One region of the Fusobacterium sp. genome, then DNA from elsewhere that is predicted to be linked to it. Evidence: riboswitches for the same ligand, from Rfam matches in the RefSeq annotation. Region 1 holds a riboswitch; the other holds the start of a gene.

Region 1 (7,797 bases):
ATTACCTTGAGTGGGCTTATCAGCCCTTCATTAAAGGAAATGGAAAAAACATTATCTCTTTTAAATGATAATAAAATATCTATTCCTGTTCTTATAGCTGGAGCTGCTACATCAAAATTACATACAGCAGTTAAACTGGAACCTTTATATGAGAAAAGAACTTTTCATACTACAGATGCTTTGGATACTCTTACAATAATAAATAAACTTATCTATAGTGATAAAAAAATATTTATGGAAGAAAAAACAAAAGAACTCAGAGAACTCTGCAATATTTATTTAAATACTAAAAAAGAAAATTTAGAAAAAGAGAGATATTTAAAAGATGATTTTACCTCAAAAGTTATAATTCCTAATCAATTAGGAAAAAAATATATAGAATTTTCTCTCGAAAAAATTGAAAAATATATTAACTGGAATTTTCTTTTACATAATATGAAAGTTAAAAATACTCCTTTAGAAGAACAGACATTAAATGATGCTAAATATATTTTCAATAAAATGAAAGAAAATAGTATAAAAATAAGATGTTCATTTGGAATTTTCTCTTGTATAAAAAATTCAGATACTTTAACAATAAATGATAAAGATAAAAGCTGGAATATCTCTTTCATAAGGGGAAAGAGCAAAAATAAAAATATTGGAATAAGTGATTTTTTCAATAAAGAAGATTTTATAGGAGCTTTTGTTATTTCAGTAACTAGTTCTTTATTCACTCAAGATAATTATATGTGTATAATGGAAAATATCCTTCTTACAAGAATTGCAGAAGCAGCTTCTGAATTTTTAGAAGCTTATCTGAAAGAAGAAAATATCTGGATATCAAATATCAGACCTGCAATAGGGTATTCATCAATTCCAGATCATTCCATTAAAAAAATTATTTTTGAAATCATTGATGGAGAAAAAACAGGAGCATCACTCACTAATAATTTTGCTATGTCTCCCTTGAGCACAGTATGTGGTATCTATATTTCCAATCCAAAAAGTTTTTATTTTAATTTGTAATAATTTTAAATACCTGATACAGTATATATATTAAATTTGATCAACTAAAGGAGAAATATTATGATAATTGTATATGCAAAATCTATTGTACCTGAAGAAAATATTGATAAATATTTAGAAATAGCAAAAAAACTGGCAGAAGAGACAAGAAAAGAAAATGGAAATATTTTTTATGAAATGATACAAGACACAAATAATAAAAATGTTCTTGCCTTTATAGAAAAATGGGAGAATATGGAAGTTTTAGATAAACATATGAAAACTTCGCATTTTACTACACTTGTTCCTCAATTAAATGAATTGAGAGAGGGAGAATCTGAACTTACTATACATGAAATTTTATTTTAAAAAATAAGGCAGTCTGTTTATAAAAACAGACTGCCTTTTTATTTGTTAATCTCTGCATATTCCTTGTTCTTTTGCTACCTTTTCAACTGCATCTGCTACTGCATCTGCTACTCTTCTATCAAAAGCATCTGGAATAATATAATTTTCATTCATTTCTTCATCACTAATTAGAGAAGCTAGTCCTCTTGCTGCTGCAAGTTTCATTTCCTCAGTTATTTTCTTAGATTTTGCTCTTAAAGCTCCTTTAAATAGTCCTGGAAATACAAGAACATTATTTATTTGATTTGGATAATCTGATCTTCCAGTCCCTACTATTTTTGCTCCTCCCGTTAAAGCATCTTCTGGCATTATTTCAGGAGTAGGATTTGCCATTGCAAATATTATAGCATCTTTATTCATTGTTTTTACCATTTCAGCAGTAAGAATATTTCCTACAGATACTCCAATAAAAACATCCGCTCCTTGTACAGCAAAAGCTAAATCTCCAGCAAGGTCATTCGGATTAGTTATTTCAGCCAATTCTTTTTTAGAAAAATCATAAGATTCCTTATCACTTCTTCTAAGAATTCCTGGTTTGTCAAGAACTAATATTTCTTTTACTCCTAGGTCTCTTATAAGCTTAGTTATCGAACTTCCTGCTGCTCCTGCTCCATTTACTACAACTTTAGCATCAGAGAATTTTTTACCAACAACTTTAAAAGCATTAATAAGTCCAGCAGCAACTACTATTGCTGTTCCGTGTTGGTCATCATGAAATACAGGAATATCCAATTCTTTTTTTAGTCTAGTTTCTATTTCTATGCATCTAGGCGCTGAAATATCTTCTAAATTTATTCCTCCAAGTCCTGGAGCCAATAATTTTACAGTTCTTATTATTTCTTCTGGATCTTTAGTATCTAAGCAAATAGGAATTGCATCCACTCCTGCAAATTCTTTGAATAATACACATTTTCCTTCCATTACAGGAAGCGCTGCTTCTGGTCCAATATCTCCAAGTCCTAACACAGCTGTTCCATCAGTAATAACTGCAACCATATTTCCTTTAGCTGTATATTTATATACATCTTCTTTATTAGCTGCTATTTTTCTGCAAGGTTCTGCAACACCTGGAGAATAAGCAAGACTCAAATCATCTTTATTGGCTACTTTTACTTTTGAGACTATTGATATCTTCCCTTTGTTTTTTTCATGCATTTCTAATGCTCTTTCAAATACTGTTGGCATAAATATCTCCCTCCATTTTTATAAAATATTTTTTAAAAATTTATTTTTATTTTTTATAACAGTGCAAACTATATTTAAATAATATATATTTGCTTTTAAAGCCTTATATGATGTATTATATTCCCTTTTTGCACAAAAGTAAAGTGTTTTCTTTTTATTTTGTTTTATTTACGTATTTAATCTCTAATATTGATATAATAAACTTAAAGTAGTACATATATTTTCTGAAAATATTTTTTTAAAATATTTTTTTCATAAGTGTACAATATATATTATTTATTATCTTATTTCTTATAAAAATTTAGGTGATTGAAAAAATTTATTTTTCAGTCACCTAAATTTTATACAATATTTTATTTTAATATATTTAACTTTTTCAATTTTTCCTCATTTTCTTCTACAAATTCCTCAGTAATAGCATAAGATATAGTTTTAGTAACTACTATTGCAGTTCCATCAAAAGATATTTCTACTTTTTTATCTTTTTCCAAAAATTCTTCTCCTCTTTCTACAGCCTTAGCCAAATTTTCTGCATCTATTCTATCTTTTAATCTACCTCTCATAAAAATACCTCCTTTATTAATGTATTATTACTATTATATATTATACAAAATTAAAATTTCTTTCCTTTAAAATAATAAAAAAGAAGATAACTAAATATCTCCTTTTATGGCTATATAAATAATGAATATAAAAAGTTTGTTACTATTTCGGCTACTTATTTCCTCCAATGATATAACTAAATATTATTTTTTCAGTTAAATCTCTATATTTTAAACTATCTATCATGGATACTTGTAAAAATTGCAATTTCTTTTATATTAAGAACAAATTTTTCTATAATTTCAACTTTATCTTTTGCAAGAACTTTTCCAGCAGCTTCATAGATAATATCTGCCAAATCTTTGACTCATTTTTTTATATTTTGGTTATTTATTTAAAGCTTTTTTTAGTTCCTCTACTTTATCAATTTTCTCCCATGGAAGATCTAAATCTGTTCTTCCAATATGTCCAAATGCTGCCAAGTCTTGATATTTAAATTTTCCACTTCTTAATTCAAGTGCTCTTTCTATTCCTCTTGGTGTCAGGTCAAATACTTTTCTTACTGCTTCTGCTAAATCATATTCATCTACTTTTCCTGTTCCAAATGTATCTACTTTTACTGATGTTGGTTCTACTACTCCTATTGCATATGACAACTGGATTTCGCATTTGTCTGCTAAGTTTGCTGCTACTATATTTTTAGCTACCCATCTTGCTGCATATGCTGCAGATCTGTCCACTTTTGAAGGATCTTTTCCTGAAAAAGCTCCTCCTCCATGTCTAAAAAATCCTCCATATGTATCTACTATTATTTTTCTTCCTGTTACTCCTGTATCCCCATGAGGTCCTCCAATTACAAATCTTCCTGTTGGATTAATATGGAAATGTTTTACTTCTTCTGGATTAAGTTCATATGATTTTAATACTGGCTTTATAACTTTTTCTATTACTTCTTCTCTAATCTGAGTCTGAGTTACATCTGGATTATGTTGTACAGATACTACCACTGTATCAACATGATCTATTTTTCCATTTTCATCGTAAGCTAATGTTACTTGTGATTTTGCATCTGGTCTTGCCCATGGAAGCTCTTTTGTTCTAGTCATTTTAGTAAGTTTTACCAATATTTCTCTGGCTAATACAAGAGCCAATGGCATTAATTCTGGAGTTTCTTTTACTGCTCCTCCAAACATTATTCCTTGATCTCCTGCTCCCCCAATATCTACTCCCATAGCTATATCTGGTGATTGAGCATGAATAGCACTAAGTACTCCGCAATTTGAATCAAAGCCCATTCCTTCTTTATATCCAATTTCATCTATTTTACTTCTTACAATATCTTGTATATCTATATAAGTAGTAGTTGTAATTTCTCCTCCTACAACAACCTGCCCTGTTGTACAAAATACTTCACATGCCACTCTTGAATTCGGATCATCAGCAAGACATGCGTCTACTACTGCATCTGAAATTTGATCTGATACCTTATCTGGATGACCAGGTGATACAAATTCTGATGTGAAATAAGTTAAATTTTTCATTTTTCCTCCTTAAAATATATCAATAATTTAATGTTTAAGATAAAAAAATCCCTTTCATCAGACAGATGAAAGGGATTAAGTTTTAAATCCAATATTCCATCTATCAGGAGTTAGCACCACACTTAAAAAGCAGGTTGCTGAGATTTCAATGGGCCAGTCCCTCAATCTCTCTTGATGGTATTCTTTATATTTATCATTTACACTTTATTATATATTTTTTTACTAATTATGTCAATAATTATTTAGCTATTTTTTACTTGTCTTACAACATCTACTACAGAACCATCTCTATATTGTACTACAGCAACTACTTTATCCTCAAATTCTATTGCTTCTTCTTTTCCTGTCATAGCTTCTGCTATTTCTTTTAATTCTTCTATTGTTTTTATTGGAAGACTAGAATTTTTAAATTTCTCTATTAAATCTTTTCTCAATGGATTGATAGCTATTCCTCTTTCTGTTACTAATACATCTACTGTTTCTCCTGGAGTTGTTACTGTAGTTATTCTATCTTTTACTACTGATATTCTTGCATTTACAAGTTGTGATACTATTATACATAATTTTGATCCAGCAGCTGTATCACTGTGTCCTCCAGATCCTCCCATAATAACACCATCTGATCCTGTAGTTACATTTACATTGAAATTTGTATCCATTTCTGTTGCCCCTAATATGACTATATCAAGCATATTTACTACTGAACCTTTATTATTTGTATTCGCATACATTGTTGCTGACATTCTTATATGGTTTGGATTTTCTTTTGCTGATTTAATTGCATCAAGATCAAAGCATTGCACATCAAATAAAGCTTTAAAAAGTCCATCTTTATACATATCTACTATGTATCCTGTTATTCCTCCAGCAGCAAAGCTCCCTACTATACTTTTTGATTTCATAAGATTTCTAACTTCTGCTGCAACTGCAAGTGATATTCCTCCTGCACCTGTCTGAAAACTCATTCCATCTTTTAAATATCCTGATTGTTCTATAAATTTAGCTGTAAGATCAGCAATTTTTAGTCCAATTGGATTTTTAGTAATTTGAGTAGTTCCAGATACTATTCCTTTTGGATCTCCAATAGCATCTACTACTAGTACATAGTCTATTAAAGTTTGATTTATTTCTATAGTTGTATTTGGATAAGGAACTAAATTATCAGTGATTGCTACAACTAATTTGGCATTTTCAGCATCTGAATGAGCGTATCCTAAAGCTCCGCATGCTGATTTTCCATCTACTCCATTAATATTTCCATATTCATCTGATGTTGGAGCAGCAACAAAAGCTATATCTACTTCAACTTCTCCTGTTTCCATTATTCTTGCTCTTCCACCATGTGTATGCATAACAGCTGGTTTTTGCATTTTTCCTTGTGATATTGCTTGAGCTACTGGTCCTGACATATATCCAGCATATATTTGTGTCACTATCCCTTTTTCTATCATTTCTACTAAAGGTTTATGACATGGAAATATAGAACTTGCAACTATTGTTACATCTTTGCAACCTCTCTTTGCTATTTCCGCCATTACTAAGTTTAATACATAGTCTCCATTTCTCAAATGATGATGAAAAGATACTACCATTCCATCTTTCAATGGAAGTTTATCCATTAATTCTACAAAATCAGTATGAAGTTTTTTATCATTAGGATTTACAGCTTTAAAACTATAATTCTTTTTTACTACTCCTGTTGTATTTGCTAAATATCCATTATAATGATTGATTTTTCCGTATCCTTCTATAAAATCAGGAACTTCTCTTCCTAAAATATTTTTCATCTATAAACACCTCACATATTATTGATTAATCTATCAGACCAATAAGTCTTGCAACATCCAATGTATGAATAGCTCTATTTATAATTGGAAGGTCAACCATTTTTCCATCTAATGAGAATACTCCAAGACCTTCTTTAGCAGCTTCATCTTTAGCAGCTATTACTCTTAAAGCATGATTGACTTCAGCTTGTGATGGACAGTAAGCTGCATGAATAGTATCTATTTGTCTTGGGTTTATAGCAAGTTTTCCTGTAAATCCTAACATTTTTGCTTTTAATGAATCAGCCATCAATCCTTCATAATCATTTGTATCTGTAAATGGTGTATCAATTGCATCTACTTTACAAGCTTTACATGCATTTACTACTTTAGTTCTCGCATAAAATAATTCATCTGATGATTTAGTTCTTTTTACTCCTAAATCAACTGCAAGATCTTCTCCTCCTAATAAAACTGAAATTACTCTTGGGCTTGATTTTATAGTTTCATATACTGTCTCTACTCCATAGGTAGTTTCTACTAATGGATGTATTTTTATACTTCCAGCTTCAAATCCCATTTCTTTTTCTATTTCATTCAATTTTTTATCCAATACAACTATATCTTCAGGGCATGCTTTTGGAAGAAGTATAGCATCTGGTTTTAATCTTGCTATTACATCTATATCTTTTTCTGCATAGGGAGTAGATAGAGGATTAACCCTTACTACAACTTCTACATCATCATATTTATTTGTTCTTAAAGCCTCACTTATTAAATATCTTGCAGCATCTTTTTCTGTTAATGCAACAGCATCTTCTAAATCAAATATAACAGCATCTGAACCAAATACAGCAGCTGTTTGGAGCATTCCTGGATTATTCCCAGGCATAAATAACATAGTTCTTCTTAATTCCACAATAAACACCTCTCATATAAAAAATAATATAATTATTATAATCCTCTAGCAACAGCAGCTTCTATTCTTGCTTTTATAGTATAATCAAGAGCTCCTTTATCTTGAGCCTGAACTTTTACACTATCAATCCCAAGTTCTACAAGTTTATTTTTTATAACTTCTCTTATATGAGCTCCAAATTGTTTTTCCACAGTACTTTCTAATTCTATTTCTATTCCATTTTCAGATGGAGTCAGAATCACAAATATATCATTTGATTCTAGAGTACCACATTTAGCAGCTTTCTTTATTGTCATTTGATTCACCTCATTATTAAATTCTAAATAAAACTTTTTAAATATTAAGATTAATTAAAGGAAAAAGGTAGTCATATAACTACCTTTTTCAAAATCAAAATAAATTATAATTATATTTTATAAAAGAAAACTATTTCTTTCTTCTGTTTACT
Region 2 (7,797 bases), on a different contig from region 1:
TATGTCATAGTGTGCCAAGTCCATTTATTTGGGAAGAATTTAAAAAAATATTAGAAAAAGAAAATGGCGGAATACTTGATGAAGTACATTTTAGAACTAAAAAACTAGATTGGAGCAGAAGTAACAGCAATAAATCTTTTCTTTTTTCTACAACTGAAATGAATGATGTTCAAGGAGATGAAAGATTCTATAAAATGTTTTTTGGTCTGCTTTCAATAAGTCGTCCATCTTGTTCAGCATGCAGATTTACTGATACTCATAGAGTTTCAGATATAACAATTGCTGATTATTTTGGAATAGAAGAATTTTCTCCTGAAAAATATGATAAGAGAGGACTTTCATTGGTTATTGTCAATAATGAAAAGGGAGAAGATATTCTTAATAAAATGAAAACTGATATGGAAATGGAAAAAAGAAAAAGTTCAGAGTCTGTAAAACATCAGCAGAGATTAAGTTGTCCAATATCTTATCCTGAAAATAGAGAAGAATTTTGGGACAATGTTATTGAAGTTGGATTGGAAGAAACAATGAAAAAATATAAGATATTTAAGTAAGTAGAAAAAAATGGGCTGTTGCAAATTAGTGATTTACGAACTAATTTATGCAGCCTCTTTTATTTTTTTCATAGTTGTATAATATTAGAAATTTGAAAATTTTTTAGTATTTTATACCTTTTTGGTAATTGAGTTATTTTAAATTTCCAGAGCTCTGTTTATTATTTTTTATTATTAATTATATACATATAATCTTCAATGGTATCTATGTCTTTAAATTCTTTTTCAGAAGAAAATTTAACAAGATTAATGATTGGAGTTTTTTTAATAACACTTTTTCCACCGATATCTCCTTCTAGTTTTAGTAATTCTTCTTTTTTATCTTCTGGAAAAAATACAGGAGAAAATCTTTTTTCTTCAACTACAGGAACAGTTATAAGATTAGTTTTCTGAAATTCATAATATAGATTTAAAATTGTATTTTCAGATAATAAAGGCTGATCTCCAGGAAAAAAAGCTATTCCTTCACCTGTGGAATTCTCTATTCCAAGTTTTATACTTTCACTTTGCCCAAAATCAGCAAAAGAATTATAATAATAATTAAAATTATATTTATAAGCAAGTTCTTCAATCCATTTTTCTCTTCCACAAATGATAACTTTATTGAAAGGAATATGAAGAATTTTTTGTAATGTTGATTCTAAAAGGGGGATTCCATTGTATGATAGAGAGAGTTTATTTTTTCCCATTCTTTTAGAAAATCCAGAGGCCATAATTACAGCATCTAATTTTTTTAAAGGATATATATCTTTTTCTTTAAGGCTTCCCATAAATACTCTTGGAGAAAAAGCATTTTCATATAATTTATAGACTGTTTTTAGAGTTGTATGAAATTTATTAAGATACTTTTCTTCATCAATTCCATTAAAAAAAAGATATTTTTTTGAATTTATACTGGAATTTTTAAAATAATCAGCTGATAAGATATATTTCTGTAAAAAATCAGAAGTAATTTTTTTATTTATATCATCAGGAAATTTTTCTTTTAGAAGTTCAAATCTGTGAATATTTTTTTCAGAGATATTTAAATCAAGTATATCCATATTGATTACTCCAATTATTTTTGTAGAAAAATCAGGAATACAAGGTTCATAATTATTCCATTCCTTTAATAATTTATTTTTTGCTCCATCACCTTCAATTAAAATAAAATCATAATTTTTTTTAATACTTTTTATTTCTTCATAAGATAAAGAATGAAGTTTTTTATTTTCAACTTTACTTCCAGCTATAGTTATATTTTTATTTTTTCCGGAAAAAATCTTATTTCCTATAATAAGAGTTTCATATTTTTCTTCAGAAGGGAAATAAATTTTTGTAGTAGTAGTTATAAGAACTTTTCCAAATTTTGAAAGTTTCTCTGCAAGAAAATATAAAAGAGAAGTTTTACCCCCAGCACCTGTTATAGTTATTACATCATTTTTTATAATATTAAAATAATTAAAAGTCATAACTTCCTCCATTTTATTTAACTTTATACAGTATTGTATATGAAATTTTTTTTCCAGTCTATAAAAATTTTAAAAAATGTATTGACATAAATTGAAAAAAGTTATAATATACTTCTAACAAATGAATCAACCATCAAGAGAGACTGAGGGACTGGCCCTATGATGTTTCAGCAACCTGCCATTATGGTGTGGTGCTAATTCCAGACAGATGGATAGACTAATAAAATTAGTGTAATTTATCTCTATTCCTTGATGGCAGTAGAGATTTTTTTTTACTTAAATATAGATATGGAGGAGCACAGGAATGATCAAAATAGAAAAAATAAACAAAATATATTCTAATGGCTTTCATGCAGTAAAAGATGTAAGCCTTGAAGTAAAAAAAGGAGATATATTTGGAATAATAGGTCTTAGTGGGGCAGGAAAATCTTCTCTTATAAGGCTTTTAAACAGATTAGAAGAACCTACAAGTGGTAGTATAGTAATAGATGGAATAGATATAACAAAACTTTCTAAGAATGATCTTTTAGAAAGAAGAAAAAAAATAGGAATGATATTTCAGCATTTTAATCTTTTAGCTTCAAGGACAGTTGGAGAGAATGTATCATTTGCATTAGAAATAGCTGGATGGAATAAGGATAAAATAAAAGATAGAGTAAAAGAGCTGTTAGAGGTAGTAGAGCTTTCAGATAAAATGAATTCATATCCAAGTCAATTAAGTGGAGGGCAAAAGCAGAGAGTGGCAATAGCCAGAGCATTAGCAAATAATCCAGATATACTTTTATCAGATGAAGCAACTTCAGCTCTTGACCCTAAAACTACAAATTCGATACTGGAGCTTATAAAAAATATTCAGCAGAAATTTGGTCTTACAGTAGTTATGATAACTCATCAGATGGAAGTTATCAGGGATATCTGTAATAGAGTAGCAGTTATGTCAGATGGAGAAATAGTTGAAACAGGAGGTGTACATCATATTTTCTCTAATCCAAAGGAAGAAATAACAAAAGAACTTATTTCTTATCTTCCTAGTACAGAGGAAAGAGGAATAGAGATAATGAAAACTAAGGGAAAATATATAGTAAAACTTAAATTCTTAGGAACTATAGCAGAAGAACCAATAATTTCACAAGCATTAAGAAAATTTGATATAGATTTCAGTATAATTGGAGGCTCAATAGACCATCTTTCTACAATGAAAGTAGGACATCTATTTATTGAATTATCAGGAGATATAAAGCAGCAACAGGAAGCAATAGAATGGTTCAATGAATCAGGAGTTATAGTGGAGGTAGTTTATAATGGTATTTAGTATGATTTTAGATTCAACATTGGAGACATTATATATGGTATTTTTTTCAACTTTATTTTCATTGATAATGGGATTCCCAATAGGAATATTATTAGTGATAACTAAAGAAGGAAATATTTTAGAAAAACCGAAGTTAAACAAAGTTCTTGAAATGATAATTAATACTTTAAGATCATTTCCTTTCATTATTTTAATGATTTGTCTGTTTCCACTTTCAAGAATAATAGTAGGGACAACAATAGGAAGTACAGCAGCAATAGTTCCTTTATCAATATCAGCAGCACCATTTGTTGCCAGAATGATAGAGGGAGCATTGAATGAAGTTGACAGAGGACTTATAGAAGCTAGTTCAAGTTTGGGAGCAAGTAATTCCACAATAATATTAAAGGTGATGATTCCTGAAACTATGCCACATATAATACATGGAATAACAGTAACTGTAATAAGCCTGATAGGTTTTTCAGCAATGGCAGGAACTATTGGTGCAGGTGGACTTGGAGACCTTGCAATAAGATTTGGATATCAGAGATTTAAAACAGATATAATGATATACTCAGTAATTGTTATAATCCTTCTAGTACAGATATTACAATCATTTGGTAACTATCTTGTATATAGAGCTAAGAGAAACCGATAAATAAAATTAAATTATAAAAGGAGTGAATATTTATGAAAAAATCATTGAAAACATTATTAGCAGCAGCATTTGTATTGGTAGGAACAACAATATTAGCAGGAGAATTAAAAGTTGGAGCTACACCTGTACCTCATGCAGAGCTTTTAAATCTTGTAAAAGATGATCTAAAAGCTGAAGGAGTAGAACTTAAAGTCATTGAATTTACAGATTATGTAACTCCCAACTTAGCGTTGGCAGAAGGGGAAATAGATGCTAATTTCTTTCAGCATTACCCTTATCTTGAAAAGTTTATAACTGAAAGAGGATTAAAACTTGCTTCAGCAGCAAAAATTCATGTTGAACCTCTTGGAGTTTTTTCTAAAAAATATGATTCAATAGAAGCATTACCAGATAAAGCAACAATAGCTATACCAAGTGATCCTTCAAATGGAGGAAGAGCACTTATTCTTTTACACAATAATGGAATAATTACTTTAAATGATTCATCGAATCTATATGTTACTGAATTTGATATAGTTAAAAACCCTAAAAAATTAAAATTTAAACCAATTGAAGCAGCACAGCTTCCTAGAGTTCTTCCTGATGTAGATGCAGCAGTAATTAATGGAAATTATGCTTTAGAAGCTGGATTTTCTCCAGTTGAGGATTCTCTTTTATTAGAAGGAAAAGAATCTCCCTATGCAAATATTATAGCTGTAAAAGCAGAAGATGAAAATAAAGAGGATATAGTGAAACTTATAAAAGCACTTCAAAGTGAAAAAGTTAGTACTTATATTTTAAATAATTATAAAGGTGGAGTAGTACCCACATTCTAATAAAAATACATAATTGATAAGGGGAGCTGAAAGATGAAAAAAATATTTATACTTTTTATATTATTGACAACACTATGTTTTGGAAAAACATTAAAAATAGGAACTACTTCTTATCCAGGAGCAGAGATTATGGAGCTCATAAAAGATGACTTGAAAGCAGAAGGAATAGAGCTGCAAATAGTGGAGATGAATGATTATGTAACACCAAATATAGCACTAGCAGAAGGAGATATTGACTTAAATTCTTTTCAGCATCTTCCATATTTAGAGCAATTTAAAAAAGATAGAAATCTTAATCTTGTTTCAGCAGGAGCAACATATATAGCACCTTTAGGATTGTATTCTAAAAAATATAAATCACTAGAAGAACTTCCAGATAAAGCAACGATAGCTATACCAAATGATCCAACAAATAGTGGAAGAGCTCTTCTTCTTTTTCATAGAATAGGACTGATAAAACTTAAAGACCCTACAGACCTTCAGGCTACTGCATTTGATATTGTAGAAAATCCAAAGAAAATAAAATTTAAGCAATTAGAGGCAGCACAACTTCCCAGAGTAATAGATGATGTGGATGCAGCTATTATTAATGGTGGATATGCACTTAATGCAGGGTTTTATCCTACTAAGGATAGTATTCTTCTTGAGGATAAAGATTCTCCATATATAAATATTATAGCTGTGAGAGCAGGAGATGAAAATAGAGAAGATATAAAAACTTTTATAAAATATTTTCAAAGTGAAAAAGTAAGAAATTATATTAATGATACTTTTAAAGGTGGATTTGTACCTGTATTTTAGTAAAAAAGATAAATACCTTTCTGTTATGAAATATTTTCTCATTCAGAAAGGTATTTTTTATAAAAAATTATGATATACTATATGGAAATAATCTGGTCTTTTTTATATTTTTAATTTTTTAGGGGGGAAAATGAAAAAAACAGTATTACTTGTAGTGGATGTTCAGACAGCTTTGATTTTATATGGCATGCATGATGCTGAGAGAGTAACAGATAATATTAATTATCTTATTAAAGTATGTAGATCAAAAGGGATAGAAGTCATCTTTGTAAGACATGACAGTGGAAAAGGAAGTGATCTTGAATATGGAACTCCTGGGTGGGAAATTTATAGTAAACTTCAGCCTGCTGAAAATGAAAAAATATTTGAAAAAATTTATAACAGTGCTTTAAGAAAAACAGGTTTAAAAGAATATCTTGAAAGTGAGAATATTGAAAGAATTATATTGACTGGAATGCAGACAGAATATTGTATAGATACTACTTGTAAGGCAGCTTTTGAATATGGATATGAGCTGATTATTCCCAAAGATACAGTGACTACTTGTGATAATGGAAAGTTTAGTGCTATGGATTTGAATGATTTTTACATGAATAATATTTGGAAGAATCGTTTTGCACAGATAATTGATATTAAAGATATAGAGTTTTAATTGAAAAAGATACTAGCTATTACAGCCAGTATCTTTATTTTTAGTCTTTTTTCCAACGTTTTAAGTGAGGGAAAAACTCTTTCATCATTTGTCTTGCTTTTTCTTCAGTGATTTCAGGATGTGCTTCAGTCATATGAGGAACACAGAATTCAACCATTTCATTCATAGTTATTTCATCTTTGAACTTTCCATTTTCGAAACAATAACTGCAGTAATCATTATTTTTTTTACCATCTGTATTAGTTCCATAAAGTTCATCAGTATTTCCCATAGGCATTCCACAACTTTGGCAATATTTTTCATTCATTTTAATCCCTCCTGTATATTTTAGATATCTCATTGTAACACTTGAAACTTGACAACAGCATGTCAGGTTATTTTTTATAAATTGCTTTTATTTTTTCTATTTCACTTAAAAGAGTTGTTTTAATTTCTTCAGGTTCTAAAATCTCTACTTCTGAACCAAAAGAAAGAATAAAACTATATATCCATTTATCATATGGAAAAGAGGTAGTTACTATATAATTTCCTTCTTTTGTTTTTTTTATTTCTTCTGGAAGAAAATTATCATAAATCCTATAACCTAAATGAGATGGAAATTTTAATTTTACTTCTATTAAAAATGGACAATTTTCTGTTTTTATTTCTAGTGGAGGAGGTAAAGGGAGTTCACTAATATCAAATATCTCTGAACTTACTTTTAAAGATGACAGTCGGCTGATTTTAAATATTCTATAGTCTTTTTTATCTAAGCAAAATCCTTGTATATACCATGATGAAGATTTGAAAAAAAGTTTTACAGGACAAATTTTTCTTATTGCAGCTTCCCCATAAGAGTTGATATAGTTAAAAGAAATTATAGTATGGCCAATAATAGAATTTTTGATGAGAATATATTTTTGGTTATCTTGTTCATTGTTTCCCCATCTGGAAAAATCTATTTCTATCCAGTTGAGATAATTTTTTTTAAAGAGTCCAGACAGTTTAGATATAAGCTTTGAATTATCATCATTATTTAACAATGGGATACTCTGCAGAGCTGTTATTATTTTTTCCTGTTCCTCATCAGTGAGAGCAGAATTGTTTAAAATGTAGCTTTTTTCTATGAATATTCCACCACCACTTCCTTGAGAAGTATATATAGGAATACCTGCAGAACAGAGAACATCTATATCTCGATAGATAGTTCGTACAGATACTTCAAAATGCGAGGATAGTTCTTTAGCAGTTACATGTTTTTTATTAATTAATATATAGAGTATTTCAAATAATCTGTTAATCTGCATATCATACCTCTTTTTTTCTATATTCATTGAAAAAAGCAAAATATTCCCTTAACATGTAATTAGGAAAGACTATTGCTGGAGTTTTTGCATAAACAGTTTTTAAAGGAAAATTTAATTTTTGAGATATTAATTTGACTCTATACATATGAAAACTGTTAGACATAACTCCAATATCTCCAGTTATACCTTTTTCTTTGATTATTTTATCAGAAAATTTTAGATTTTCATATGTTGAAGTAGATTTATCTTCTTTGATGATATTTTTTAAAGGAACTCCTTTTTTAGAGAG

What was found. Region 1 has a riboswitch for S-adenosylmethionine ahead of metK (methionine adenosyltransferase). Riboswitches for the same ligand answer to the same signal wherever they lie in the genome.
Region 2: it holds a riboswitch for S-adenosylmethionine, as region 1 does, so the genes downstream of both, E6771_RS10525 (methionine ABC transporter ATP-binding protein) here and metK (methionine adenosyltransferase) in region 1, are expected to answer to the same signal.

What each region holds. Positions count from the first base shown of each region.
Region 1 covers NZ_JAWDXO010000002.1:53,882-61,678, forward strand. Annotated here, with positions in the region: gene metH (methionine synthase) at 1-1,008, shown strand, start outside; gene E6771_RS01445 (putative quinol monooxygenase) at 1,069-1,356, shown strand; gene E6771_RS01450 (NADP-dependent malic enzyme) at 1,402-2,580, opposite strand; gene E6771_RS01455 (hypothetical protein) at 2,934-3,143, opposite strand; gene E6771_RS01460 (hypothetical protein) at 3,359-3,481, opposite strand; gene metK (methionine adenosyltransferase) at 3,510-4,664, opposite strand; SAM riboswitch class I at 4,758-4,845, opposite strand; gene citF (citrate lyase subunit alpha) at 4,907-6,451, opposite strand; gene E6771_RS01475 (HpcH/HpaI aldolase/citrate lyase family protein) at 6,477-7,349, opposite strand; gene citD (citrate lyase acyl carrier protein) at 7,385-7,645, opposite strand; gene E6771_RS01485 (methylaspartate ammonia-lyase) at 7,776-7,797, opposite strand, start outside.
Region 2 covers NZ_JAWDXO010000024.1:7,681-15,477, forward strand. Annotated here, with positions in the region: gene E6771_RS10515 (Coenzyme F420 hydrogenase/dehydrogenase, beta subunit C-terminal domain) at 1-554, shown strand, start outside; gene yqeC (selenium cofactor biosynthesis protein YqeC) at 716-2,005, opposite strand; SAM riboswitch class I at 2,133-2,220, shown strand; gene E6771_RS10525 (methionine ABC transporter ATP-binding protein) at 2,310-3,317, shown strand; gene E6771_RS10530 (methionine ABC transporter permease) at 3,307-3,954, shown strand; gene E6771_RS10535 (MetQ/NlpA family ABC transporter substrate-binding protein) at 3,987-4,769, shown strand; gene E6771_RS10540 (MetQ/NlpA family ABC transporter substrate-binding protein) at 4,803-5,570, shown strand; gene E6771_RS10545 (cysteine hydrolase family protein) at 5,701-6,222, shown strand; gene E6771_RS10550 (zinc ribbon domain-containing protein) at 6,263-6,529, opposite strand; gene E6771_RS10555 (YafY family protein) at 6,597-7,508, opposite strand; gene E6771_RS10560 (ElyC/SanA/YdcF family protein) at 7,510-7,797, opposite strand, start outside.